Regions from separate parts of the Poseidonibacter antarcticus genome, predicted to be linked through region 2. Evidence: riboswitches for the same ligand, from Rfam matches in the RefSeq annotation. Region 2 holds a riboswitch; the other holds the start of a gene.
What was found. A riboswitch is a leader RNA that binds a small molecule or an ion and turns the genes downstream of it on or off. The one in region 2 is predicted to bind thiamine pyrophosphate.

Region 1: linked by a shared signal. The riboswitch ahead of D9T19_RS03205 (ABC transporter substrate-binding protein) and the one ahead of D9T19_RS08955 (TonB-dependent receptor) in region 2 are both predicted to bind thiamine pyrophosphate.

Annotation. Positions count from the first base shown of each region.
Region 1 covers NZ_RCWF01000002.1:100,574-115,860, forward strand. The annotation lists gene D9T19_RS03155 (sensor histidine kinase) at 1-1,160, shown strand, start outside; gene D9T19_RS03160 (arylesterase) at 1,195-1,803, shown strand; gene D9T19_RS03165 (ABC transporter ATP-binding protein) at 1,803-2,465, shown strand; gene D9T19_RS03170 (ABC transporter permease) at 2,459-4,963, shown strand; gene D9T19_RS03175 (HdeD family acid-resistance protein) at 5,000-5,545, opposite strand; gene D9T19_RS03180 (NAD(P)/FAD-dependent oxidoreductase) at 5,563-6,783, opposite strand; gene D9T19_RS03185 (protein adenylyltransferase SelO family protein) at 6,978-8,696, opposite strand; gene D9T19_RS03190 (carboxypeptidase M32) at 8,811-10,292, shown strand; gene D9T19_RS03195 (ABC transporter ATP-binding protein) at 10,270-11,034, shown strand; gene D9T19_RS03200 (ABC transporter permease) at 11,031-11,777, shown strand; TPP riboswitch at 11,813-11,919, shown strand; gene D9T19_RS03205 (ABC transporter substrate-binding protein) at 12,050-12,997, shown strand; gene thiM (hydroxyethylthiazole kinase) at 13,007-13,801, shown strand; gene D9T19_RS03215 (NRAMP family divalent metal transporter) at 13,813-15,018, shown strand; gene arfB (alternative ribosome rescue aminoacyl-tRNA hydrolase ArfB) at 15,072-15,287, opposite strand, start outside.
Region 2 covers NZ_RCWF01000006.1:114,297-129,583, reverse strand. The annotation lists gene D9T19_RS09000 (enoyl-CoA hydratase/isomerase family protein) at 1-693, shown strand, start outside; gene D9T19_RS08995 (YncE family protein) at 693-1,532, shown strand; gene D9T19_RS08990 (DsbA family oxidoreductase) at 1,556-2,149, shown strand; gene D9T19_RS08985 (nuclear transport factor 2 family protein) at 2,366-3,226, shown strand; gene D9T19_RS08980 (NmrA family NAD(P)-binding protein) at 3,260-4,192, shown strand; gene D9T19_RS08975 (MarR family winged helix-turn-helix transcriptional regulator) at 4,249-4,686, shown strand; gene D9T19_RS08970 (nitroreductase family protein) at 4,726-5,388, shown strand; gene truA (tRNA pseudouridine(38-40) synthase TruA) at 5,531-6,304, opposite strand; gene D9T19_RS08960 (TSUP family transporter) at 6,310-7,083, opposite strand; TPP riboswitch at 7,182-7,296, shown strand; gene D9T19_RS08955 (TonB-dependent receptor) at 7,372-9,462, shown strand; gene thiB (thiamine ABC transporter substrate binding subunit) at 9,462-10,451, shown strand; gene D9T19_RS08945 (ABC transporter permease subunit) at 10,466-12,076, shown strand; gene D9T19_RS08940 (thiamine ABC transporter ATP-binding protein) at 12,069-12,710, shown strand; gene D9T19_RS08935 (monooxygenase) at 12,765-13,067, opposite strand; gene D9T19_RS08930 (3'-5' exonuclease) at 13,187-13,948, shown strand; gene D9T19_RS08925 (trans-sulfuration enzyme family protein) at 14,077-15,228, shown strand; gene D9T19_RS08920 (PLP-dependent transferase) at 15,247-15,287, shown strand, end outside.

The DNA of each region.
Region 1 (15,287 bases), on a different contig from region 2:
TTGATAATTCTAATTTCATAAATATAAAAATAGATAGTAATAATTACAAAAATGAAAACTTAGTAAAAAGCGTTATTTCTTTAAAATATAATGATGAAGATTTAGGAAAACTAATAATTTATTATTCAAAATATTTAATAATTGAACATTTAGAAAAATATAAATTAATAATATTTTCATTTGCTTTACTATTAACTTTATTATTAAGTTTAATTGTTTATTTTTTTATTAATAAGGTTTCATCTTCTTTAAAATTATTAACAAATGCAAGTATAAAAATTTCACAAGGAGATTTAAGCCAAGAACTTACTATTGATAGAAAAGATGAAATAGGTATGCTATCTGAACAATTTGAGTTTATGAGAAAAGCATTAATACAAAGAAGAGATATAAATAAAAAACAATTAATTGAAATAAAAGAAAAAGATTCAATATTAATTCAACAAACAAAAATGGCAGCTATGGGTGAAATGTTAGAAAATATTTCGCATCAATGGCGACAACCATTATCAGTTATCTCAACTGCAGCAACGGGTGCAAAACTTCAAAAAGAAATGGATACTTTATCAGATAGTCAATTAATTTTTATATTAACTAGTATTAATAATTCTGCACAATATCTTTCTCAAACAATTGAAGACTTTAGTGCTTTCTTTGATCCAAGAAATAATAAAGAAAAGAGTTTTTTGATTTCTGATACAATTAAAAAAACTTTAAGTATTGTAAATTTACAATTTACATCTAAAAATATTAATATTATCGAAAATATAGAAGACTGCACTATTCTTGCAATTGAAAATGAATTAATACAAGTTTTTGTTAATATATTAAATAATGCAAGAGACGCACTATTAAAATTTGTAGATAAACAAAGATTTATCTTTATTGATACATATATAAAAAATAATTATTTATATATTGATATAAAAGATAATGCAAAGGGTATTGATGAGAAGATAATTGATAAGATTTTTGAACCATACTTTACTACAAAACATCAAAGTCAAGGCACAGGAGTAGGATTATACATGTGTGATAATATTGTTAGAACTCATTTAAAAGGAAATATTATAGTTAAGAATGAGTCATTTAAATATAAAGATATTCTTTATACAGGAACAAAATTCACTATTAGTATCAGAATAAAAAAAGAAATTTAGTAGACATGTTTTTTGATTTTAGATAAAATCACCTATGAAAAAAATTATACTAATATTGTTATTAATAACACTACAAATCGTAAATGCGAAGACTTCAAACAATACTATTCTCTTCTTAGGAGATTCTCTAACAGAAGGTTTAGGGGTTAATAAAGAAGATGCATTTCCAAAATTAGTCGAATCAATGATTCAAAATGAACTTAAAAAAGATATTACTATTATAAATGGTGGAGTAAGTGGATCTACAACTTCTGATGGACTTGCTCGTTTAAGATGGTACTTAAAAAAGAAACCATATATAGTTTTTTTAGCTCTTGGTGCAAATGATGGATTAAGAGGTTTAAACCTAACTCAAAGTAAAAGAAATTTAGAAGAAATTATAAACTACGCACAAAAAGCTAATGCAAAAGTAATACTAGCAGGAATGCTAGTTCCACCAAATTATGGACCTGATTATTCACAACGTTTTAAAGAGATGTATGAAGAATTAAAAATAAAATACAATTTAAAAACTATGCCATTTTTATTAGATGGAGTTGCAGGAAAAAAAGACCTAAATCAAAGAGATGGAATTCATCCAAATGAGCAAGGTCATAAAATAATCGCAAAAAAAGTTTTTATGCTTTTAAAGGAAGAATTATAATGTTAGAAATAAAATCACTAAAAAAATCATACCATCAAGGTTCACAAAGTATTGATATATTTGAAAACTTAAATTTTCATGTAGAAAAAGGACAAAGAGTTGCTATTATGGGAAAATCAGGAAGTGGGAAATCAACACTACTTTCACTTATCTCTGGAATAATAAAAGCAGATTCTGGTGATATTATTTTGAACTCTGTTTCATACAAAGATTTAAAAGAAAGTGAACTAAATGATTTTAGAGCTACAAATATTGGTTTTGTATTTCAAAATTTTCATTTAGTATCTTATTTAAATGCCTTAGAAAATGTAATGCTTCCTGCAAAGGTTTGTAATATTCCAAATCCTAAAGAAAAAGCAATTGAACTTTTAGAAAGTGTTGGACTCTCTCATAGATTGGATCATTTACCCTCACAATTAAGTGGTGGAGAAAAACAAAGAGTTGCAATAGCACGTGCTTTGATACATAATCCTAAAATTATATTGGCAGATGAACCAAGTGGAAACTTGGATGAAGAAACAGGAATTGCAGTTATGGATATACTTTTTGAACTAATAAAAAAGAATAATATGACTTTGATTTTAGTAACACACTCAAAAGATGTTGCAACTCGTTGTGAAAAGACTTATGAGCTTAATATGGGAAAATTAACTATATGTTAGTAATAGAACTTGTTTTAAAAGCACTTGCACGTTCAAAATCTTTTTCTTTGGTATTTATTTTAAACTTTTGTTTAGCTATTGCAGCACTTTCATATCTTCAATTTTTTAAAGGAAGTATAGATACATCTTTAGAAACAAAAGCAAAGGGTTTACTTGGTGCAGATTTAGTTATATCTTCTAGATTTCCAATAACTAGTGATCAAATAGAAGATATAAAAAATAAACTCCCACAAATCAAGAAGTTTAATGAAGGAATTTCAACTGTTAGTATGATAGCTTCCAAAAAAAGAGCTAGACTAATGGAACTTGTAAAAATAAACGAAGGTTTTCCATATTATGGAGGATTAGTTTTCAAAGATAAATCTATTTATCCAAAAGGTGCTATTTTACCTAAAGAAAACGAAGTTTGGGTTTATCAAGAAGTTTTAGATTTACTTGATTTAAAACTAGGAGAATCACTAAAAATCGGAAAAGAAAACTTTATTATAAGAAAAGTTATAGAAGATGATTCATTAAAAGCTGTAAGTTTTAGTGGTTTTATGCCAAAAGTTTATATAAGTGAAGAAGGATTAAAAAGAAGTGAACTTCTACAGTTTGGCTCAACTGCTAGATATAAATTAAACTATCAATTCAAAGAAAATTTTGATAATGATAAATTAGAAGAAATTGAAAATAATCTAGAAAAGAATATTGACCAAAGCTTACGTGCTTTATCTCCAAATGATGGTAGAGATAGATTATTGCGTGTGTTAAACTTTGTTACAAATTTCTTATCATTGGTTTCACTTGTTTCTTTCTTTTTAGGACTTGTTGGTCTTATATATTTATACTCAGGATATTTACAAAAACATCAAAAAGATATTACAGTATTAAGTGATTTAGGCTTTAGTAAAAGGAATCTAATCCTTACTTATCTTTTACATTTATTTGTATTAATCTCTATTTCAAGTATTATAGTCTTTTCACTTATTACTTTGTCCGCACAATTTATAGGTCCTATTGTTCAAAAACTTATAGATTTTAATTTTGATTTTTCACTTGATTATTATTTCTTCTTAAAATCTTCAGTAATATTATTTTTCTTAAGTTTAAGTATCGGTCTTCCTTTAATTTTGCCTTTAATTCAAAGAGAAAAACAAAACTTTTTTAAGATGGTTTTAGGATTTATACCTTTTTTAATTCTTCTTTTGCTTTTATCTCATGGGGTAACTCCTGCAAAAAATGTAGGTTTTTACTTTGCAAGTGCTGTTTTAGTATTAATCATTTTCTTTTTTGCTCTTGGCTCATTCGTTTTAAAAAGATTTGATTTTTCTGGACATTTACAAAACCTATCTTTATCATTAGCTTTAAAGAATATTACAAGAGGAAAGAAAACATCCTTAACACTGTTTACAGCTATTGTGTTATGTACAACATTCTTTAGTCTTATTCCTCAAGTTGGTTCATCTTTATCAAATGCATTAACTCTAAGTGTTGATGAAAGACCTCGTTTCTTTGTCATTGATGCAAAAGAAGAGCAAATAGAAGATATAAAAACTCAAGTTAATAAAATGGGTGCAAAACTAGAAAATATTGCACCAATGATTCGAGGACGAATAATAAAAATAAATAATCTTGATTTTACAAGTCATTCTATTAAAAATGCAGATGAAAAAATAAAAGAAGAAAAAAGTGAAGTTAAAAATGCAGCTGTAAATCTCTCATATAGAACAAATCTAAAAAATAGTGAAGAGATTATTGAAGGAAGAAAGTTTTCTGGTGTTTATGATTCTGAAGATTTTTCTAAACCAATAGAAGTAAGTGTTGAAAAAGGTTATGCAAATAGACGAGGAATAAACTTAGGTGATAGCCTAGTTTTTGATGTTTTAGGTTTAGAATTACAAGGTGTAGTAGTAAATATTAGAACAGTTAAATGGACTGAATTTGTTCCAAATTTCTTTTTAATCTTGCAAGAAGGTGCTATTAATGATGCTCCTAAAACAGTTTTAGCAACAATTTCTTCAGGTGATTATAATGCTCAAGAAATGCTAATAAGCTTATCTGATTTATTTCCATCTTTAACTGTTATTGATGTTAAAAATTTATTTGAATCATTTGCAAGTCTTGTAAAAAATGTAACAAATATAACAGACAAAATGAGTCTTTACTCAATCATAATTGGACTTCTTATGAGTTTTATAATCATACAATATCAAATGAATTTACAAAAAAACAATATCTTAAGACTAAAAATGATTGGTGTAAAAAACAAAACTATTAGAAACTCTTTTTTACTAGAATTTGGTTTAATCTCTTTTACTGCTAGTACTTTTGGAATAATCTTAGGAAGTCTTGGCTCTTACTTTATAAGTTCTTTACTTTTTGATTCTTATTGGGATTTTAGACCTGATGTTTTATTATTATACTTTTTCTTTATACCAATTTTAACAATCTTGATTGTTAGCTTTTTTACTTCAAAAATGATTCATCAAAAAGAGAATATTCTTTTTGGTGAATAAAGGGTCAATTTTTGACCCTTTTAAATTCTAATATATTTATTTTGACATCTTTTTAAAAATAGAGCCAGTTACTAGTAAAGCAATACCATCAAAGAAAAGACTAAATCCAATTACTAATCCAATAAGATATTCTGAACTAAAAGGCCAGCCTACTATAAAAAATATACCAATAAAAAATGAGAAGAATGCATTTATTAACCACCATATCCAACCATTTACAGGACGCATAGAAAGTGCAAGAGAAAGATTTGCAAATGAATCCATAAAAAAATAAATAGCTATTAGTAACCCAACTGTTCCAATTGCTGAAATTGGATAATAAAGAATAAAAAAACCAATAAAGATTAAGATAAAACTCTTAAGCCATCCTAAATAATCACTTTTATCACTTAAATAAGTGAAATAACCTGCTATAACACCACCTGAAAGCATAAGCCATGCAACAAAAGAAACTGTTACATGCGTCAAAAACACAGGATAAAGTATTCCTATCAAACCTAATATAATAAAGATAAATCCTGAAATTTTTGAATATTTACTAAAATTATCAAAAAGACTCTCACTTATAGGATATTTCCACATTTAAAATTCCTTTTATTTTATAAAATTTTTATTAATTTATCACTTGCTTCAAGTGCAAAATCTGGTGGCATATGACCTTTATTATAGTAAAGATAATTATCAAATCCCCATTTCATCATTTTTGATAATGGCGAATAAAAGACAATATCAGTTGAACCTCCATATAAAGCATCTGAAGATATAAGTGCAGCATCATAACCACCCATATTCATAATACAAAAAACCTCTAATTTATGTGGTGGTATTACTATATCTTCACCTAATTCTTTCATCAAAGCAGCCGCTGCAATACCTGCTTGAATAACTGCAATATGTCCTAGTTTTGGTTGAGATAAAGCTGTAATATCTCCTGCTGCAAATATATTATTAAAATCTAAATGTCTCATATGCATATCAGTAGGAATAAAACCTTTTTCATCACCTAAGTTAGAATCTAGTAAAAATTTTGGAGCACTATATGGAGGAATAACAATTGCTAAATCACAATCCATTTTTGTTCCATCTTCAAAAGCTACAAAATCTTTTCCTATCTCAACTAAAACTTTATTTTTATGAAGAGGTATATTTTTTTCTGCCATTATTTTACCAATAGCCGCTCTTGGTATATCGCCAACATCTTCAAAAAAGACTTCACCAGGTGTAAAAGTATCTATTGAATAATCAACATTTCGTGTAAGCTCCTTATCTTCTCTAAGATAATAATCAAGCATAAACATAATTTCACCAATAGGACCCTCACAAGGTGCTTTTAAATTAGGAGCATCAACTCTTGAACCCCAAGTACTTTTTGCAGAACCTGTAACTATTTTACCGCCTTCGAACTTCTTAACCCTTTTGTAAAGTTTTTGAGCTTGAGTATCATCACAAACTGAATATCCAAATTTTCTAAAACCTTTAATTGCATCATAATCTTTTACAACACCAGGTGCTAAGAAAATATAATCATAAGTAAGCTTTTTATCATTTTTAAGAGTAAGTTCATTATTTTTAGCATCAATGTTTATAACTTTTTCTTGTATAAATGTAGCACCACGATTTTCAATAGTTTCTCTTAATTCAACAAGAGAATGAGATAAGGCAGCACCTTCAAAAGCAATTTCAGGAAGAGAAGGTTTTAAGAGAGAATGACTTCTAGAGTCGATAACTGTAATATCTATTTTTTTACCAATTAGATGTCGAATTTTATAAAATATATGTAATCCAGCAAAACCAGCACCCAATATAATAATTTTTTTCATAATTAATCCTTTAGTTAAAATATTAATTTCTAACTTTTTAAACTCCCTACTTTTAGCGTTTTAAATGTGGGAAAAGAGGAATATTTATATGAAATTATAACGATATATAAATTAAAAATAACTTCAAAATACTTAAATAGGTATTTTAAGAAATTATTAATTTATTTTATATTTATTAGCTAGTTTAAAAAGAATTACGAAGAACAACTAACGTGAGATATACCACCTACATCAAAGAATTCTATTGGTTTTAATCTATAAAATTTCTCTTCAATTTCTTTTGATTGCTCACTATATGGTTCGTTCATAACTTCTTGAAGCTCTTGAACTAAAGTATAATCACCCTCTTTTGCACTCTCATAAGCAGGAACTAAAAACCACTCACGTAAAGTGTATTTTGGATTAATAAGTTTCATTTTACTTGAAATATCTTCTTTTGAATTTTCTTTTGATATATCTAATAATAATTCCCATTTTTCAAGCCATTTTGACCAAGAATCTTGTAATTGCTCATCATTTGAAATATCCTTATAAAAGCTTTTTTTAAGAGAACTAATATCATCAGGAATATTTGAAAGTTCACGAAAGAAAATAATATAATCAACAGAAGTTTTTATCATAAGTTCTTCAAGTTCGTTAAATAACTCTTTATTAAAAGTTTTAAGACCAAGTTTAGAAGACCACATTTTTTGCATTTGTTCTTGCATTACATCTGTAAAACCATTTGCTATATTTTCTAATTGCTTTAAATAGTTTTCATCTTCTGTTAATAAAATTTGTAAAGCATTACAAAAACTAAAAAAATTACGTTGTGCTGCTATTGTTTGGTTGAAAAATGCAAAATGATTTCCTCCACCTGTCCAAGACTGATAATCAGGGTCAAATAAATCACAAAAACCAAATGGACCATAATCAAGAGTAAAACCACCAGCTGCACAATTATCACTATTAAAATTACCTTGACAATATCCAACACGAATCCAGTTTGCTACAAGAGAAGTCAAACGAGTACGGAATTCTTTTGCAAGTAATATTACTTTTTCATAAAGTGTTAAACTTTCATCAATTACATCACCATATTCACGTTTTATCAAATGTAACACAATCTTTTCAAGCTCTTCATAAGCTTTTTCATGTTCATTTTTTCTAGCACGTCTAGCAAATAGTTCAATTTGACCAACTCTGATAAATGACGGAGCAACACGAGTTGAAATCGCAACTGCTTCTGAAATCATCATATCAGGGTCAAAAGATTGTGAGCCTTTTTCATACCATGGACGACTTACTTTTTGTGTTTTTGAAGTATATAAACTCAATGATCTTGATGTTGGAATTCCTAGAGCATTCATATGTTCTTGTGCTAAAAACTCACGAACACTTGAACGTAAAACTGCTCTACCATCAGCACCTCTACAATATGCAGTTTTCCCACCACCTTTTAACTGCATTTCCCAACGCTTACCATTTAAAACAGCTTCAAGAACTGAAACCGCTCTTCCATCACCGTAACCATTTCCAGTTTGGAAAGGACATTGTTGATAATATTCTGTACCAAAAATAGAAAGAGCATAACCACAAGCCCAACCTACTTTGCTCATTGGCTCTGGAACATTTGATATATCACCTGAAAACATACTAATAAAATCAGGAGAAGTTGCTAAACTATCATCAAAACCTAATTCATTAAATAATGTTTTACTATGTGCAATATACTGAGGATTTTTAATCGGCGTTGGATTTACAGGTACAAAATGACCTGAAAAAACCTGTCTTGGGTTATGGTCAACACCATTTAGGGTAGCTTCTGGGTCACGGTTTAGTGTATTCATTAGTGAATAATCTACTGTTTTTGCTAAATCATTAAGTGTTTTTATAATTTGTTTATTTTCTTTTGATACATTTGTTTCATTCATATATATATTCCTTGAGATTTTTGAGAAAAAGTTTATTTTATTTTTTAATTTTTTAGTTTAGCATAAAAAGCTTTTTATGCTAAAATCTTTTTAATTTAATTCTTAAGGATATTTATGAAAGCATATAAAAAACTTGTCGAGAAATATGAAAGAATACATCACTTATCTCATATGCAATCAATTGTTTATTGGGATCAACAAAGTATGATGCCAAGTGGTTCAAGTAATGCAAGAGCAAAAGCAATGGCTGAATTTGGAATGATAATTCATGAAGCTTCAGTAGATAAAGAAATATCAATTTTAATAAATGATGCAATGGCTGAAAACTTAAATCCACTAGAAAAAGCATCTTTATATGAAATGGAAAAAACATATTCAAACAACACTATTTTACCAAGCACACTTGTAAAAGCACAAAGTCTAGCTCACTCAAAATGTAATCATATATGGAGTGAGCAAAGAGAAAATAACAACTGGAAAGATTTTGAACCAAGTTTAAAAGAAGTAGTGAAATTATCAAAAGAAGAATCACTTATCAGATCAGAAAAAAGTGGATTAAGTGCTTATGATTCTCTTTTAAACTTATTTGAACCTGGAATGAAGAGTGAAACATTAGATGGTATTTTTGCAGACGTAAAAACTTGGTTACCAGAATTGATTGAAAATATAGTAGAAAAACAAAAATCACAAAGTTTTAAAAAACCTCAAGGAATATTTGAAATTCAAGCTCAAAAAGACTTAGGTATAAAAATAATGAACCATTTAGGTTTTGATTTTAATAAAGGTCGAATAGATATTTCAGCACATCCATTTTGTGGAGGAGTTCCTGAAGATGTTAGACTTACTACAAGATATGATGAAAAAGATTTTTTACAATCACTTATGGGAACAATCCATGAAACAGGTCATGCTTGCTATGAGCAAGGATTACCACAAGATTTATTAGCCCTACCAGTTGGACAAGCAAGATCAATGGGAATACATGAAAGTCAAAGTCTATTCTTTGAAATGCAAATGGGAAGAAGCAAAGAATTTTTAAAATCAATTCATCCATATATCATAGAATCTTTTGGTAAAAAAGAAGAACTAGAGCTTGATAACTTAATGAAAATTTACTCAAAAGTACAACCCTCTTTGATTCGTGTAGATGCAGATGAAGTAACTTATGCTTCGCATGTTATTTTAAGATATGAAATAGAAAAAGCTTTGATAAATGGACAAATAGAAACTTCAGATATTCCAGATATGTGGAATAATAAAATGCAAGAAGCTTTAGCCTTAGATACAAAAGGAAATTATAAAGATGGATGTATGCAAGATGTGCATTGGAGTGAAGGATTATTTGGATATTTCCCATCATATACTCTTGGAGCTATGAATGCAGCACAACAATTTAATACTGTAAAAAAAGTCTATGCAAATATAAATGACTCAATAGAAAAAGGCGACTTAACACAAATCAAATCTTGGCTAAAAGAAAATATTTGGGAAAATGCAAGTATTTACTCAACAGATGAGTTGATGAAAAGAGCAACAGGTGAGACTTTGAATCCAAAGTATTTTAAAGCACATCTTGAAAATAGATATTTATCATAGTAGTGCATTTATGAATAATAATTTTATAGCTAAAATACAAAACTTAACTCTTGACTTTAAAGGTAAAACACTCTTTAAAGATTTAAACTTCGATATATTAGAAAATACAAGTAGTGCCTTGCTTGGAAGTTCAGGAGTTGGAAAATCAACCTTACTTAGATGTATAGCTGATTTAGAAAAAGAAAATATTACAAATGGGGAAATAGTATTAAAAAAAGATACAAACATAGCTTGGCTTAGTCAAGAAAACTCCCTATATCCTTGGCTTAGTATTTTAGATAATGTTCAACTCTATCATCATCTAAAAGGTACTAAAACAAATAAAACCTTACAAAAAGCAAAAGAACTTTTGAGCCAAGTAAATATGTCTGAACACTATGATAAAAAAACTTATGAGCTTTCAGGAGGACAAAAACAAAGAGTTGCACTTGCAAGGACACTTATGCAAGATGCGAATCTTATTTTGATGGATGAGCCTTTCTCAGCATTAGATGCAATTACTAAAATACAATTACAAGATTTAACTTGTAATTTATTAAAAAATAAAACTGTAGTTCTTGTAACACACGATCCACAAGAGGCCATAAAACTAGCAAATCATATTTATATTTTAAAAAATCAACCAGTAACTATAGAAGAAGTAGCCTTTTTAGAAGGAACAATTCCTCATAAATTATCAAATGAAAAACTATGGAATTTACAAGAAGAACTAATATCTGAATTAAAAGGAAATGATATATGAAAAATATTCTAAAAGCATTACTTCCAATTATATTTTTATTTATTTTGTGGCAAGGTATTGTTGTAGTTTTTGATTTGCCTCATTATATATTACCAAAACCAAAAGATGTTTTTCTTCAACTAATAAACCAATATAGTTTACTTTGGGAACATACACAAACTACTCTTTTAGAAATTGTTGCAGGAATAATTCTTGGTTGTTTTTTTGGTCTTAGTTCAGCTTTTGCATTGCTTTATTTTAAAAAACTTGAGAAATATTTACTTCCAATACTTGTAATTTCACAAGCTATACCTGTATTTGCAATAGCACCTTTATTAGTTTTATGGTTTGGTTATGGAATGGCTTCAAAAATTGTAATGACAGTAATCATCATATATTTTCCTATAACAACAGCTTGTTATGATGGTCTTAAGAATACACCAAAACAATGGCTACAACTAGCACATACATATAAACTAACACCTTTGCAAATTTTATTTAAAGTACGATTTAAAGCTAGTTTACCATCCCTTGCTTCTGGACTAAAAATAGCAGTTTGTATTGCACCTATTGGAGCAGTTATTGGTGAATGGGTTGGTTCTTCAAAAGGACTTGGATATTTAATGTTACATGCAAATGCAAGAATGCAAATTGATTTGATGTTTGCATCACTTTTTATATTAGTTGTATTAACTTTGAGTATTTATTTCTTAACTGATTATTTAACAAAGAAGTTTATACCTTGGGCTTCTCATTTACATTAAATTGACTTAAATTCTTTATTCTGATAGAATCTTTTTTTTTATACATAGGGAGCTTATTTTATAGGCTGAGAGGAAGTTTTGAGCTTCGACCTTTGAACCTGATCTAGGTAATTCTAGCGTAGGGATTTGTTTTTTGCAAATGTATTTTATACTTCAAATTTAGTCTATCTTTATTTCAAAATAAACTCTTCTTTTCACGCAAATTTAATACATTACGATTTTCTGTGTAAAAGCTTTAAGCCTATTATAAAAACATACAATAAAGGAAAATTATGAAAAAAGCAATATCAAAAATAACACTAAGCTTATTACTTTTAAGTTCAACTGCTTTTGCAGATAAAGAAAAGTTAAGTCTACTTTTAGACTGGTTTGTAAATCCAGACCATGCAGCAATTATAATTGCTCAACAAAAAGGTTTTTTTGAAAAAAATAATCTTGAAGTAAAGATTATGGAACCAGCTGATCCTTCAATTCCACCAAAATTAGTAGCTGCAAAAAAAGCTGATTTGGCAGTTGATTATCAGCCACAACTCCAAATGCAAGTAGCCCAAGGTTTACCATTGGTTAGAATAGCAACTCTTATAAACTCACCTCTTAATAGCTTAGTAGTATTAAAAACAAGTGGTATAGAAAAAATTGAAGATTTAAAAGGTAAAAAAATAGGATATTCAGTAAGTGGCTTTGAAACAGCACTATTAGATTCTATGCTTAAATCTGCAAATTTATCTTCAAAAGATGTAGAACTTATAAATGTTAATTGGTCTTTATCTCCATCACTGATGAGTAAACAAGTTGATGCTGTAATTGGAGCATATAGAAACTTTGAATTAAATCAATTAAAATTAGAAAATCAAGAAGGAAAGGCATTTTTCCTTGAAGACTATGGAATTCCAAAATATGATGAACTTGTAGTTATAGCAAATAAAGAGACTATATCTGAAGAAAAATATAAAAAATTTGTAAAATCCTTACAAGAAGCTACTGTATATATAAAAGAGAATCCAAAAAAATCTTGGGAAGCGTTTGTAAGTTATAAACCAAAAGAATTAAACAATGAATTAAATCGTCTTGCTTGGAGTGATACTTTACCTTATCTAGCACAAAATCCTGCTACTTTTGACAAAGCTGTATATAATCAAATGGCTAATTTTATGAAAGAAAATAATCTTATCAAAACAATACCAAACCTAGATGAATATGCACAAGAACTAGTAAAATAAAGGGAATAGATGCAATCAAACAATCTACAAAAGCTACGAGAAAAAAGTCCATTAATCCATAATATAACAAATATAGTTGTAGCTAATTATACAGCAAATGGATTATTAAGTCTTGGATGCTCACCTATTATGTCAAATGCAATTGAAGAGATGGACGAAATACCAGCTATGTGTCAAGCTTTAGTTATAAATATAGGAACTCTCACAAGCCAAACAGTAAAATCTATGCTAAAAGCTGGTAAAAGTGCAAATAAAAATAATGTTCCAGTTGTCTTAGATCCTGTTGGTGTTGGAGCTACAACATTCCGACAAGAAACTGTAAAAACTCTTTTAAATGAAATAAAATTTGATTTAATTAGAGGAAATACAGGAGAACTTGCTCATCTTGCCCAAGCAAATTGGAAATCAAAAGGTGTAGATGCTGGAAGTGGAGAAGCAGATTTATCACAAATAGTTAAAGATGTGGCTTTAAAATATGATTGTATCGTTTCTATGAGTGGTGAGATTGATTATATAAGTGATGGTACAAAAGTAGCAAAAATATACAATGGAACTGCACTTTTTCCAAAGATCACAGGTTCAGGTTGTCTTTTAAGTGCAGTTTGTGGTGCATTTTTGACTTTAGAAGGAAATAATTTTGATCTTACTTTAAGTGCTTGTACATCTTATGCAATCGCAGGAGAAATTGTACAAAAAAATTTAAGCAATACACAAACGGGACAATTTTATATTGGATTACTTGATAGTTTAGCAAAACTAGATGATAAAACTGTAGAAGAATATGCCAAAATAAGTTTTGAATAAAGGTAAATAAAATGAAAGAGTTTTTGAAGAATTTTGGACCAGGTATTATCATGGCTTCATCAGCTATTGGTGGTTCACATATCATTGCTTCTACACAAGCTGGAGCATACTATGGTTATCAATTAGCACTATTTATTATCTTAGTAAATCTATTAAAATATCCATTTTATAGAATCGCTTTTGATTATAGTACACTTCATAATAAAACTCTACTTCAAGGTTATAGTCAAAAAGGTAAAGGCTATTTATGGGTATTTTTAGTTTTTAATGCATTTGCAACAGTTGTAAATGTAGCAGGTGGAACGCTTCTAGGAGCAGTTTTACTTAAAATGCTAATACCTTATTATTTATCATTGCAGTTTTATAGTATTTTTATACTTCTTTCTTATCTATTTATACTTTATTATAAACAATACAAAGCCTTAGATACTGTATCTAAAATCATTATGCTATTTTTAACTATCATTACTCTAATAGCTTTGATTTTAGCCTTTTCTCAAACAAATGAAAAAGCAATTGATTTTATAGAACCAAATCCATTTCAATTAGCAGCAATTCCATTTTTAATAGCACTTATGGGTTGGATGCCTTCACCTATGGAGCTTAGTGTTTCTGCTTCTATTTGGGTAGTTGAGAAAAATAAACTAAACCCTGAATACAAAAAAAGAAGAATGATAGACTTTAATAGTAGTTATCTCATCACTATAATTTTGGCTTTGATGTTTATGTCTTTGGGTGCTTTAGTGCAATATGGAGAAGACATCACGCCACTAAGCGGTGGGAAATTTATCAATCAATTTATTGATATGTATGCACGTAGTATTGGAGAGTGGACAAGATGGTTTATCACTTTTGTAGCATTTATTTGTATATACGGGACAACTATAGTCGCAGTTGATGGATATTCACGATGTAATCAACAAAGTGTAGCCTTGCTAAAAGATAAAACAACAACAATATTCTCACATAAAGCGTTGCAATACTCTATGCTTTTTACAACTATAATATCATTTGTAGTAATACAGTTTTTTAGTAGTTCAATTGGAAAAATGATACCTTTTGCAATGACAGCATCATTTATATCAGCACCTGTATTTGCCTATTTAAACTATAGTTTATCAAAGCAATATGAAAAACCAAAATGGCTTACACTTTTAGCACTTTTAGGACTTGTTTATTTGGCTTCTATGGTTGTGGTTTATTTTATCTTTTTTTAAGCATATTGAATAGATTTGATTTGTAATAAATAATCACTAACCTGCTTTTAAATTTAACTCTCTACTCTTCCACGCAACTTCTTTTGAGAACTTAGTTTCTTTTTAGAGTTCAATCGTCTGTTTACAGATCCTTTTGTTGGTTTTGTAGGTACTCTTCTTTTTTGTACTATATTCACACTTTTTATTAGCTCTACCAAACGTTCAAGTGCTTCGTCTCTATTTTGTTCTTGGCTTCTATGCTGTTGTGACTTTATAACTATAATGCCATC
Region 2 (15,287 bases):
GCTGTTTTAAGTGAAATTAGTGCTGGTCTTGATTTTGCACAAAATAATGAGTCAATTGGAGCTATTGTTATTACAGGATCACAAGAAGTTTTTTCAGCTGGTGCAGGAGGAGAGAGTCTTCAAAAAGTAAAAAAAAATGAGGAAACTCATTCTTTTTTAGCCCATAAAGTATTTAATAAAATTGAAGCTTTTCCAAAACCAGTTATTGCCGCAGTTTTAGGAATAAGTGCAGGTGGCGGAAATGAACTTGCTTTATCTTGTGATATTAGAATTGCAGGAGAGAGTGCAAAGTTTAGACAACATGAATTACAAGCTGGATTGATTCCAGGATTTGGTGGGATGCAAAGACTTCCAAGGCTTATTGGACAAAGTAGAGCGATGCAGATGATTTTAACAGGAAGATTTGTTGATGCAAAAGAGGCTTTATCTATTGGTTTAGTTAGCTCTGTTTTTCCAGATGCACAAGTTCTCTCACGTGCAATTGCTTTGGCGCAACAATTAAATGATAATTTAGATAAAAAAGCTTTAGCACAATTCAAAAAAAGAATGGCACTTTCATATAACGAAACTTATAAAACTGCTCTTAGAAATGACCAACTTGCATTTGATAAATTAGCAACTTCACCTGATATAAAAGAAGCTATTGGTAAATTTATTAAAAGACAAAAAGCGCTAAGTAAGAAGGAAAAATAATGAGAACTATATTTAATATATTAGTAGTTAGCTTTTGTTTAATAAGTAGTTCTCAAGCTGCACAGTTAGAAAAACTTTGGGAAACTAATGGCTTTTCTATGCCTGAATCTATGGCAACTTCTGAAAATAGTAACTGGATATATGTTTCAAATGTAAATGCTAATAAAAAAGGATTTATCTCTAGATTAAGTAAAGATGGAAAAATTGATAATCTAAAATGGATTACAGGTTTAAACAATCCTGCCGGTCTTGCTTTATATGGTGATAAACTTTATATTGGTGATAGTTCAGAAGTACATATTATAGATGTGAAAAAACAAAAGCTTATTAAAAGCATATCTTCAAAAGAAGCTAATGCTTTAAATGACGTGACTATTAGTACTGAAGGTGAAGTGTTCGTTTCTGATATTGCAAGTGGAAAAATCTTTACAATAAAAGATGGCAAGTTAGTAGTATGGTTTGAAGCTCCTGAAATTAAACATCCTAATGGTTTATTTGTTCAAGACAATTATCTTTTTATTGCAGATTTTGCGAGTAAATTATCTCATGATTTAAAAGTAGACGATTATGGTTCTATCTATAAAGTTAATTTAACGACCAAATTTTGTAGTCTTATTCCAAGTTCATACCATTTAGGTGGATTAGATGGTTTAATTAGTACTAATGATGCTTTATTAGTTTCCAGTAATCCTACTGGCGAATTGTATACAATCACAAAAAAAGAAAGAATTTTAGTAGGTACTTTTGAAAAAGGTTTAGCAGATATTAGTATGGAAGGTAATACTTTATATGCGCCCTTTATTTTTAGTAAAAAAGTATCTGCATATAGCTTAAAATAAATATAAAAAGAGAAAGAGAAAAAATGAAATATAAAATTACAATGTTTGCTGATTTTCAATGTCCGTATTGCTATATTGCAAAAAATATAGTAGATAGACTAAAAAAAGAATATGATATAGAAATTCTTTTTAGAGGATATGAAATCCATCCTGATATTCCTGAAAATGGAATACGATCAGAAATCTATTTTCCAAATGCAAAACAAAAAAATATTCAATTGCAAGAATTTGGAAGACAGTATGGATTAGAGTTTACTGATATTACAGAGATGCCAAATTCAAATAAAGCATTACAAGTTGCAGAATATGCTAAATCTGTAAATAAGTCTGAAGAGTATAATACGGCAATGTATGAGGCTTTCTTCTTTCATGGAATCAATATTGGATTAATTCCAGAAATTAAGAAAATTTCGTTATCTATAGGAATTTCAGAAGAAGAAGTTGATAATGTATTTTATACAGATAAATATAAAAATAGTTTGATTAATAATAAATATTTTTGTAGAGATAACAATATTACAAGTGTACCAACTTTTATAATTAATGATCAAGTTGTACTTGTAGGTGCACAAAGTTTTGAAAACTTTAAAAAAGTATTTGAAGAACTAAAGAAATAAGTTAGTTGCAATGAAGTTTATCGAAGTCGAATAGTAATTAGACTTGATTAATAAAGGGATAACATACGACCTCATCCTGAAGTAAATACTTTATTACTTCAAGTAATATAAATTAAAAAATTTATGTTAAAAACTCTTGACATTAGTTTGATATCAAACTATAATTCCAGTATAAATAAAGTTTGATGTCAAACTAAAAATGAACAAGGAAATTAAATGATTAAATTTTTAAACACAAAAATAGTTTTAGCATCTATCTTAGCTACTTCAATTTTTGCAGGGTGTGTTGTAAATCAAGATGTTAACAAAGCAGAAGTAAAATCAAATAAAACAAAAGTTGTCGAGTTATTGCAATCAATGGAAAATGGTGATAAAAAACCTGCTTCTTATATTAATAAAAATAAATATATTCAACACAACTTGGGTATTAAAGATGGTCTTGAAGGTTTTGGTGAAGTATTAGCAATGTTACCAAAAGGAAGCATAAAAGCAAGAGTACTTAGAGCATTCCAAGATGGACCTTTTGTGTTTACTCATACAGATTATAATTTTTTTGGACCCAAAGTAGGTTTTGATATTTTTAGATTTGAAAATGGAAAAATTGTAGAACATTGGGACAACTTACAAGAAAAAATAGCAAAAACAGTAAGTGGAAGAACTCAACTTGATGGAGCAACTAAAATTACTGATTTAGATAAAACTGAAGCTAACAAAACACTAGTTAAAAATTTTATTGATGATATATTATTTGGAAAAAATCCAAATAAAATTACAGAATATATTTCAACAGAAAATTATCACCAACACAATACTGCAATTAAAGATGGTTTATCTGGATTAGGTAATGCTATTAAATACTTAGTTTCTAAAAACGATATGTTTACTTATGAAAAAGTACATAAAATATTAGGAGAAGGTAACTTTGTTCTTTCTACAAGTGAAGTTCAATGGCATGGAAAAGCTCATTCTTTTTATGACTTATTTAGAATAGAAAATGGAAAAATAGTTGAGCATTGGGATACTATTGAAGAAATTCCATCACAAGATAAATGGCAAAATACAAACGGTAAATTTTAGTAATAATAAATAATTCAAAAGAAGGAGTGTGAAATGAATAAGAAAAGAGTATTTGTAGTTGGCGCGGCTGGTCAAATTGGAACACCACTTACAAAAAACCTATTAAAGTTAGGTCATGATGTAAAAGCAGTTGTAAGAAAAAGAGATGAGTCAAATGAGTTAAAATTAAAACTTTATGAATCACTTGGAGCAGAAGTTTATGTTGAAGCTGATACTTCAAATGTAGAGCTTATGAGCGAAGCTATGAAAGGTTACGATACTGTTATTGTTTGTACTCCTGCAAATGAGTTTACTGTTACAAGAATGGAACCTGCACTATTAGAAGCAGCACTTAAAGCAGGTGTTAAAAGATTTGTACCCAATGAGTTTGGTGTTCATACAAGAGGGATAAAAGTAGGTGATGGAATTCTTTTTGATTATAAGAAATCACTACATGAAAAGATAATTAAATCAGGAATAGGATGGACATTTTTCTATAATGGTTTAATATTTGATTACTGTCTTCCAAATTTACGTTTCTTTGAAAAAATCACTACGTTTGGGAAAATGGAACTTCCAATTTTCACTCATAGTATTGATGATATTGGTCACATTGCAGCCCTAGCACTTACTGATGACAGAACATTAAATAAGTGTGTTCAAATGGATTATAATAGTTTAAGTCAAAATGAAATGATTGATTTATTAAAAAACTTTTGGCCAGATAGTAACTTTGAATATACACATTTCTCTTCTGAATATATTACAACAATGAAAGATAAAGATGGAGATGAAGTTACTGCAAAAGTAGGAAAAGAAACAGACAGGGAGAGATGGGGTATAAATTATGTAATTTATGTACTTGGAAAACTTGCTACATTTAACGATGAAACACTTAAATCTAGTGACCTTTATCCTCATATGATTTGTGAAAAACCTGAAGAAGCCTTGTCTTCTAAAAACTTTGTTTTTGAAAATGATAAATAAAACAATAAAGAAATAGTGGTTATTATTTCATTTATAAATAGTAGGATATAAAACTAATGATAAATACAAACGCGGTAATTTCAGTAATTGCAAATATTCATAATAATGCAAATAAACTTATTGTTGATGAACTTAAAAAACATAATTTGACAGGACTTGCACCATCTCATGGAGATATATTAATACTCTTATATCAAAATGAGGAAGGTGTCCCTATGAATAAAATTACATCAACAATTAATAAAGACAAATCAACGGTTACAGCTTTAGTCAATAAATTAGAAAAGATGGAATTTCTTACAAAATTTAAACATGAACATGATAGCCGAAGTACAATAGTAAAACTTACACAAAAAGGACATGAGACTAAACCTATTGTCTTAGATCAAATATCTACAAAACTTTTAGATAAAACTTATAAAGGATTTTCCAACGATGAGAAAATACTTCTTTGTAGTTTATTGGAAAAAGTAAAAGATAATTTAAATAAGTAAGTATTAACGTTATATAAATATATTATACGAGGAAACATTATGAATGAAAAAAATCAAATAATTGAAGATCTTCTTTGGAGACATACTACTAAAAAATACGATAAGGCTAGAAAGATTCCTCAAGAAGATCTTAATATACTCTTTGAAGCAATGCGTCTTTCAGCATCCTCAATCAATTCTCAACCCTGGAAGTTTGTTGTGATTGAAAGTGATGAAGCCAAAGAAAGAATGAACAAAACCTTTGCCCATAAATTTCAAACGAATCAACCGCATGTTTTTGATAGCTCGATGATTATTCTCTTTGCATATAACCCTCATTACTCTCGTGATGATTACGCTGAAGTAGTAGATAAAGGTATCAAAGATAAGCGTACTAAACCCGAAAAGAGAGAAAGTGCTTTTGGTGGTATGTTTTTTGCTGAACTTAATACTGATGAATCTGGTGATACAAGTGCTTGGACTAAAGCTCAAACTTATCTAGCTTTGGGAAATACTCTACATACTTTAGCTCGTCTAAAAATTGACTCCACACCTATGGAAGGGATTGATACCGATCTAGTAAATGAAGAGTTTAAAAAAGAACTAGATGGTTATCAGTGTGATGTTGCTTTGGCTATAGGGTATCATCACATTGAAGAGGACTATAACGCCAAACTTCCAAAGTCGCGACGAGAACACAAAAGTATTTTTGTACATATTTAAATACAATTGGTGAGATGCATAACAAGTTATTGCATCGGAGAAACTACTCGCCTTTTTTCGCTGAACAAGGCATTTTACAATCACTTACTTTTGGAACACGAAGGATTCATATTTATGAATCCTTTTAATTAGTATTTCCATTCTAATAAGAAATCCCAATCAATTGCAAGCCTTTTGATTTAGCTTTAACACTAATCTTTTCTTCTTTATGATTTTTTAACGCTTCACTAATATCTTTTAAACTAAGTTTCTTATTTCCTAACTCAAATAAAGCTCCCATAATATATCTAACCATATGACTTAAAAAACCATTTCCTACAATCTTAAGATAGTAGATTTTATTAGAAAAAGCAGAAGCTTGAAGTTCTAATATTTCGCAAGACAAAACTGTACGAATTGTAGATTTCATATTTGTATCTCGTTTAGCAAAACAATAAAAATCATGTTCACCAATAAAAAGATTACAAGCTTCTTTCATAAGTTTAATATCAAGTATTCCATTATTAGAAGATATGTGAGTTACAATATCATTTAAAATAGGATTATAGACTTTATCTGTAGAAAAGCAATAATGATATTCTTTGCTCACGCTGTCTTTATTTGGATTAAATCCAATATTACTAGTTTCACATTCTAAAATACGAATATCAGGAGGCAATAATGAGTTCATTCCAAGTTGTAGTTTTGAGGATTCAATTTCCAAAGGAATAGATACTTTTAGCACTTGTCCTTGGGCATGAACACCTGCATCAGTTCTACTTGCAGATGAAATAATACTATCTTGATATTTGCAAATTTTATCAAGTACTTTTTGAATACTTGCCTGAACTGTTGGCTTATCACTATTATTTCCAAGGTCTTGCCACCCAAAGTAATTTGTTCCTTTATATGAGATTATAAGCCTATGATAATACATATATTTTATCCTAACCAACCCATTTGAAAAGAATATTTAATTAACATTAAAAAACACATAGCAATTACAATAATTCTTAGATGTAAAGGATTTATTCTAAGTAAAAAATGTGAAGCAATATATGCTCCAATCATTTGACCTAACATCATTAAAATACCAATACTAAAGATAACTTGTCCATAAATTAAAAAGATTATAACAGACCCTATATTAGTTGCAAAATTCATAGTTTTAGCCATTGCAGTAGCTTTTATAAGTTCAATTCCTCTTAATGCAATTGCGGATAAGGATAAAAAAGAACCAGTCCCTGGTCCAAACATACCATCATAAAATCCAATAAAAGGAACAGCTGTATATTGATAAGTTTTTTCAGTTATTTTTGCTTTTGATTCAATATTAGAAGCTTTTGGCATAAATAAGAAATATACACCAATAAGTAAAAGAACTATAGGTATTACAAAATTTAGTAGTTTTACATCAATAAATTGAACACAAATTGTTCCTATTACAGAACCTACAAAAGCCATAAGCATCAAATATTTAACTTCATTAAACGTAATTTTTTTCTTACGAAGCATCATAACAGAAGCAGTACCACTACCAATAAAAGCTTGAAATTTATTTGTACCAAGAGCAAGAAGAGGAGGCATTCCTGTCAAAATTAAAGCAGGAATTGTAATCAATCCTCCACCACCTGCTAAAGTATCGATAAAACCTGCGAAGACAGCGACAGCAAAAAGTATAATCATTAATTCATATGTAATAATTGATAAATCCAAAATCATCTCCTTTGAATTTATGCATTATAGTAAGAATTGCTTTCAGATGAATAAATTGATTTAAGCTTTCATAAATAGAACTTAAAGTAAAATTAAGAATCAACCTCTAGGGGCGCTATTATCTTCTTAAGATAAAAGCTGAGATAGCAAATTGCTTGTCCCGTTGAACTTGAACTGGGTAATTCCAGCGTAAGGAAGAGAAATGTAAATAATCCTACTATGATATTTTAATCATACTTTATATACAACTTTTTCCTACATAAATAAAATTTTATTTAAGGAAACATATTGAAAATTAAAAATTTAACACTATCTGCGTGCACATCATTTATATTATTAAGTTCTTTAGCCTATGCCGAAGATATAACATTAGATTCTATTACTGTTACTTCTGATTTTAGAGATAAAAATCTCTCACAAACAAGTAATGCTATTAGCGTATTATCAGAAGATAAAATAGAAGAAAAAGCTCATCAATCATTTGAAAATGTAATAGGTCAAATACCAAATGTAAACTTTTCAACAGGAGGTTCAAGAGCTCACTATATTCAAATAAGAGGAATTGGTGAAAGAAGTCAATTTATCTCTCCTGTAAATCCATCTGTTGGTTTAGTTTTAGATGGTATTGATGTATCGGAATCAGCACTTGCACTTACAATGTTTGATGTAAATCAAATAGAAGTATTAAAAGGTCCACAAGGTACAACATTTGGTTCAAATGGAATGGCGGGAGTTGTTAGCTTACAAAGTAATCAACCCACAAAAGATTTTGAAGGTCATATAGAAACTACAGTTGGAAACTACAATACAAAATCAATAGGACTTGCTTTAGGTGGGACATTGATTGAAGATACATTATTAGGTAGATTTTCTGTTTATAAAAATACTAGTGATGGTTTTATGGAAAATAAATATTTAGGTAAAAAAGATACTCAAAATATTGATGAACTAGCACTTAAAGGTCAATTAACTTACTTAGCAAGCGATGAGCATACAGTAGATATTAATCTTGCACATATTGATGTAGATAATGGTTATGATGCTTGGACATTTGATAACTCTTATAATACTTATTCAGACCAACCAGGAACAGATGCACAAGAAACTAATGCAATTGCAATTAAATCTACATATCAAATCAATAGAAAAATGCATTTAATAAGTAAAGCATCATTCTCAAAATCAGATAGTACATATTCTTATGATGAAGATTGGTCATATAAAGGTGCTTTTGCAGATAGTTTATATCCATATAGCTCTTTTGATGAGTATTTAAGAAAAAGAGAAAAAGTAGATATTGATTTACGATTAGTATCTGATGAAGATGGTCGAATTTTAAATAATACTACAGATTGGACTTTTGGAACATATTATAAAAATCAAAGTGAAGACTTAACAAGAAATTATACATATCTTAGCTCACCGTATACTAGTAGTTACGATACTGAAAACTTAGCTATTTATGGACAGTTAGATTCTCATATTGCAGATAAGCTTACTTTAACAACAGGTTTAAGAGTTGAAAAATGGGAAGCTAAATATAGTGATTCTGATTCTTTAAATATAGATACAGATGAAGTACTTGTTGGTGGAAAAGTTGGATTAAATTATCAAGAAAATGAAAATGATTTATACTATGTAACACTTTCAAAAGGTTATAAACCAGGTGGAGTTAATGCAGATAATTCACTATCAAGCAATGCAAGAGAGTTTAATACTGAACATTTATGGAACTTGGATATTGGGAAAAGTTTTTCTAACTTAGATAACAAACTAAAAAGTAGAATAAACTTTTTTTATGGTTTAAGACGTGACCAACAAGTTAAAAGTTCTACTGTAACAGTAAGAACTGACGGAAGTACAGAATTTACAGATTATTTAGCAAATGCTGCTAAAAGTAGTTATTATGGTGTAGAAGCACAAACAGATTATTATGCAGATAATACTTTGCATTTATTTGCATCTCTTGGTTTACTTAAATCTAAGTTTGATGAATATGAAGACCCAAATCCAAGTAATGTAGATGTTAATGGAAGAACACCAGCTCAATCTCCTGTTTATCAATACAATGTAGGCTTTGATTATATGCTTACAAATGATGTTCAGTTTAAAACTGATGTAGAAGGTAAAGATTCATATTACTTCTCAAATAGACACAATGCAAAATCAAAATCTTATGCACTTTTAAATGCAAGTGTTTCTTATTTTGCTTCTGATTGGACTCTAACTTTATGGGGTAAAAACCTTACTGATAAATCTTATCAAACAAGAGGTTTTGGAAGTTTTGGAAATAATCCAGGTAATGGATATGCTACAGAACTTTATACTCAAGAGGGTGATCCTCGAACATTTGGATTTACAGCGAAGTATTATTTCTAATGAAAAAAACAATATATTTATTACTTTTAACTAGTATTTTAACCTTTGGAAATGAAAAGCCAACTCTTACAGTATATACCTATGATGCTTTTGCAGCATCATGGGGACCAGCACCAAAAGTGAAAAAAGCTTTTGAAAAAACTTGCGATTGTAATATAAAATTTGTAGGAGTTTCAAGTTCAATTGCAACTTTACGTAAAATTCAACTTGAAGGTAAAAAAACAAAAGCTGATGTAATATTAGGTTTAGATACAGCAATTGCACAAGTTGCAAAAGAAACTAAACTTTTTTCTCCTCATGGTTTGGATACATCTATAATTGATTTACCAAATTCATATAAAGATGATACTTTTGTACCTTTTGATTATAGTTATTTTGCTTTTGTTTATGATGAAAAAAAAATAAAAAATATACCAGATTCTTTTGAATCCTTAGCTTCTATGCCAGAAGATTTTAAAATAGTTATTCAAGATCCTCGATCTTCAACTCCAGGACTTGGTTTATTATTATGGGTTAAGTCTATTTATGGAGATAAAACAGTTGATTATTGGAAACGTTTATCTCCACATATTCTAACTATTACAAAAGGATGGTCAGAAGCTTATAGTCTATTTTTAAAAGGTGAAGCTGATATGGTTTTAAGTTATACAACATCTCCTGCATATCATATGATAGAAGAAAATAAGTACAATATTAAATCAGCAGATTTTAAAGAAGGTCATTATGCTCAAATTGAAGTTGCAGCTATTGTTAAATCTTCAAAACAAAAAGAACTAGGAAAAAAGTTTTTGGAATTTTTATATACTAAAGAATTTGCCCAACTTATTCCAACAGCTAACTGGGCATATCCTGTAATAAAAGGTGTTAAACTTCATAAAGATTTTGATAAATTACATAAACCTAAAGAGTTTATTTTAATGGATGGAAAAGAAGTAGAAGAAAAAAGAAAAGCTATAATAAATGAATGGCTTAGTGCAGTACAAAAATAATAATGTTTAAAAATTTGAAAAGATTTAAGGGTTCTACACTTTTGGGTGGAGCTTTATCTTTTGCACTATTATCTTTTTCTTTTCTTATATTTTACACTTTATACACCGCACAAGAAACAAATCTTTTTACGCAAGTTGATAGTAAAATATATGGCTTATTAAAATTTACTATTTTTCAAGCTTTTTTATCAACTGTTCTTTCAGTATTTGTAGGATTATTATTAGCTTGGGCGTTAAGTCATCAAACTAATTTCAAAGGACGTTCAACTTTAATTGCTTTGTTTTCTTCTTCTTTAGTATTGCCAACACTAATTGTAGTTTTTGGAATAATAGGTATTTTTGGAAGGCAAGGATACATAAATCAAATAAGTCTTTATTTTTTTGATACTTCTTTTGGTACATATCTTTACGGTTTAGGTGGAATTTTATTAGCTCATGTTTATCTTAATGCCTCTTTTGCGCTACGATCATTACTACATAGTTTTGAAGCAATTCCAAAAGAAAAATATAAATTAGCAAAGAGTTTAAACTTTTCTGTTTTGAAATGTTTTTATTATGTAGAATACCCTGCTTTGAAATCAAGCTTATTAAGTATTTCTTCTACAATATTTTTACTTTGTTTTACTTCCTTTGCTGTTGTTTTATTGCTTGGTGGAAATCCTAGTTATAATACTTTAGAAGTTGCTATTTATGAAGCTGTAAAGTTAGATTTTGATATTGAAACTGCTTTAAAACTCGCACTTATTCAGCTTAGTATTTCTGTTGTTTTAGTAGTATTATCTTCTTCTTTTAAAATAAGTACTAGCAATATTAAAACAAGTAATACTTTCATAGTTTGGAAAAATTCTAAAAAAATTCAAACTTTGCAATGGTTTATCATTTTTGTTTTTACTATATTTTTTATCTCTCCTTTAATCGTGATTTTTTTAGATGGTTTGAGTGCAAACTTTACAAAGATATTATCAGATAAGATTTTTATACAATCATTTTTTACTTCTATAACACTTGCAACTGTATCAAGTATCATAACAGTAATTGCAGCAATACTTCTAAGTAATACAAGACGAAACTTTAGCTTAGATACAAGACTAGCTTCAAATCCATTTTCTAAAATATTAAATCTTTTCATTGCTTTTTCTGGCAATATATATTTAGCAATACCTTCACTAGTATTAGGTTTAGGTTTTTTTATGATGTATCAAAAATATGATGGTTCATTTGTTCTTTGGTCAACATTCGCCCTAATAACAGCAAATGTACTTATGTCTTTACCCTTTGCTTTAGCTGTAATTGCACCTGCTATGCAAAAAATAGCAAAACGATATGACAAACTATCTTTTTCTTTAGGACTTAGTACCTTCCAAAGATATAAAGAAGTAGAACTACCCTATTTAAAATCATCAATTGCTTATGTGTTTACTTTATCTTTTTGTTTTTCACTAGGTGATTTAGGTATTATTGCCCTATTTGGTTCGGATGAATTTATAACCTTACCTTGGTACCTTTATCAGCTTATGGGTTCATACAATACAAACGATGCAGCAGGTGTGGCACTAATACTTTTAATACTAGTATTAGCTGTGTTTATTTTAATACCAAGAATATTCAGGAGCAAAAATGCTTAAAATAAAAAATTTACAATACAAGTACAAAAACTCAAATACAAAAGAAACGTATACTTATAATTTAGAAGTAAAAGAAAGCGAAATTATAGCAATCTTAGGACAAAGTGGAAGTGGGAAATCTACACTTTTAGATTTGATAGCTGGATTTATAGATCCACTTAGCGGAAGTATACTATTAGATCAAAAAGAACTATTAAGTTTAAGTGTAGAAAAAAGACCTATGAGTATTTTATTTCAAAACCATAATCTTTTTGAGCATTTAAATGTACAAAAAAATATTTTATTAGGATTAGGAAGAACAAATGCTGATGATAAAAAAGCAGTTTCAAATATTCTAAAAAAAGTAGGACTAGAAAAGTTTGAGCATACCCTATCCTCACAACTTTCAGGTGGACAACAACAACGTGTTGCCCTAGCTCGAGTTCTACTTAGAAATGAACCAATACTACTATTAGATGAACCTTTTTCAGGATTAGATGAGCAAACTAAAATAATAATGCTAGACTTAGTAAAAAATATCACACAAGAACATAAACTACATACAATAATGGTTACCCACGATATGCAAGATTGTAAACGAATTGCTTCCAAAGTTTATAGAATGCAGAACTATTTACTTGAAGAAGAAGTCTAATTTTATTTATCAATATGATAAAAAATCAATGTCCCCCAAATTATTATATTTTAATTAAAAATTAGCTTTACAGATTGAACTTAATTCCTCATTTATTTTAAAGATTTTTGCTCTTATATTTGTAAAACCAAAAGATTCTAATCTTTTAGTATGTTTTTGTAAATATCTGTTTGCATCATTTAAGTTATCAAATACATAAATTCCACCTGCTTCTTTAGTCTCTTCATTCTCAGTCCAAATCTTAGATATTAAACCTTCTTCTTGTGCAATATCTTGAGCTAAATCTTTCATAGATTCAAAGAATTCTTCATTAAATGGTCCACTAAAGGGAAAATCTATCTGTAAAAGATATTTCATTTTATTTCCTTATTATTTTTTATTTCCAAAATTATATTATAAAAATAAAAAAAATTCTACTATTTTCTGATGTATAATATAAAAGAATTCAATCAAAGCTAATAATTAAGGAATAACATATGCCAAAATTTATAATATTTGATACTGAAACTACTGGATTTTATAAAGAAGATAGAATCATAGAAGTTGCGGCAATGATTATTGATAATAAAGGTGAAATACAAGTTTTAGACGAGCTTTGTAGTACTGATGTTCCTATAAAAATGGAAGCTACCCTTATTCATAAAATCACACAAGAGATGATAGAAAAGAAATGTAAATTTACTCAAACACAATTTTATAAAAGACTTCTTGAATTAAATAATGATAAAAACTATTTAGTCGCACATAATATGCCATTTGACTTAAGCATGTTAGAAAAAGAAGGATTTGAGTGTAATTTTAAAATTATTGATACGCTAAGAGTTGCTAAACATCTTTTAGCAGAAGATAGATCTAAAGCTCTTCCATATCTTAGATATTCACTTAAATTATATGAAGATGAAGAAAACGAAGCAATTAAATATGGCGTTGTTATGAAAGAACATACAGCAATTGGTGATGTATTAGTTACTAAACTATTATTTTCAAAACTTCAAATACTAACAAAAGAAAAGTTTCCAAATGACAATATTATAGATAAAATGCAAGAATTTACTAAAACACCAATTCTTCTAAATATTTTTAAATATGGTAAATATAAAGGCAAAAAAATAAGTGATATTTATAATAATGATATAGATTATATAAATTGGATGAAAAAGAATGTTGAATTAGATATAGATATAAAATTTACTTTTGATACACTTGAAATTGAGAATAATCAAAAAAATATAATTTGATGTCATAATTTAAATCAAACTATTTTACTCTAGTATTAGAAAAATTAATACTTCTTTTTTCATCATTTTAACTCTTATTAAAACTTAGATATAATCATGAAAAATTACAATAACAATTAGGACACTTTATGAAAAAACATGTAGAAACATCATTAAGCCATATTGCAAAATTTGCACCATTTAAAGAACAAACAGGAGCTTCTCACTTTCCTATTTACAATACAGGAACATTTGATTTAAAAAAACAAGATGGTGATAAAATTTATGACTACACAAGAAGTGATAATCCAACAAGAGAAACATTAGAAAACCTTTTTACTGAAGTTGAAGGTGGTGCTGGTTGTGTTTGTACTCATACAGGTATTGCTTCTGTTGCACTTCTTTTTGAAACTGTGTTAAAAGCAAATTCTCATATTTTAGTAGAAGCTGATTGTTATGGTGGAACATTTAGATTACTTAAAATATTTAAAGAAAAGTATAATGTTACAGTTCATTTTGCAGACTTTTTAGACTTTGATAAAATTGAAGATATTCTAAAAAATAATCCAATTGATTTAGTTTTATGTGAAAGTCCTACAAATCCTGGATTAAAAATCATTGATTTAAAAAAAGTAGGTGCATTAGCAAAAGAAAATAATGCACTATTTGCAGTTGATAACTCTCTTGCAACATTTATTTCTCAAAGACCTTTAAAATTAGGTGCAGATTTTTCACTATTTTCAACTACAAAATATATTTCAGGTCATGGAGCAGTTGTTGCTGGTGCAATTGTTGCAAAAACACAAGAATTAGCAAAAGAGATTCACTACTATGCAAATGCAGGTGGAAGAAGCCAAAATCCTATGGATGTGTATTTAATCACACTAGGAATTCCAACACTTAAAGTGCGAATGCAAGAACATGAAAAAAACTCAATTATCATTGCACAATATTTAGAAGATCAAGACTATATTGTAAAAGTTACACACCCTAGTTTAAAATCACACCCTCAACACGATTTGGCAAATGAGCAAATGGATTATATTCCAGGACTATTTTGTGTTGATTTTAAAAGCGTTAAATTAGCCGAACAATTTATTGAAAAAACAAAAATCTTTGGTGAAAAATGTTCATTTGGTAGTCCAGATTCAAGAGTAGAAATTCCTGCAAAAATTTCTCATGCAACATTCTCAAAAGAAGAATTAGCAGCAATTGGAATTAGTGATAGTACAGTTAGATTGTCTATTGGATTAGAAAATGTTGAAGATTTAATAAAAGATATAGAACAAGCAATAAAATAAAAAGTAAGAAAAAAACAAATGAACAAAAAAAAATTTGAACATATAGATTGTGGAGAAAC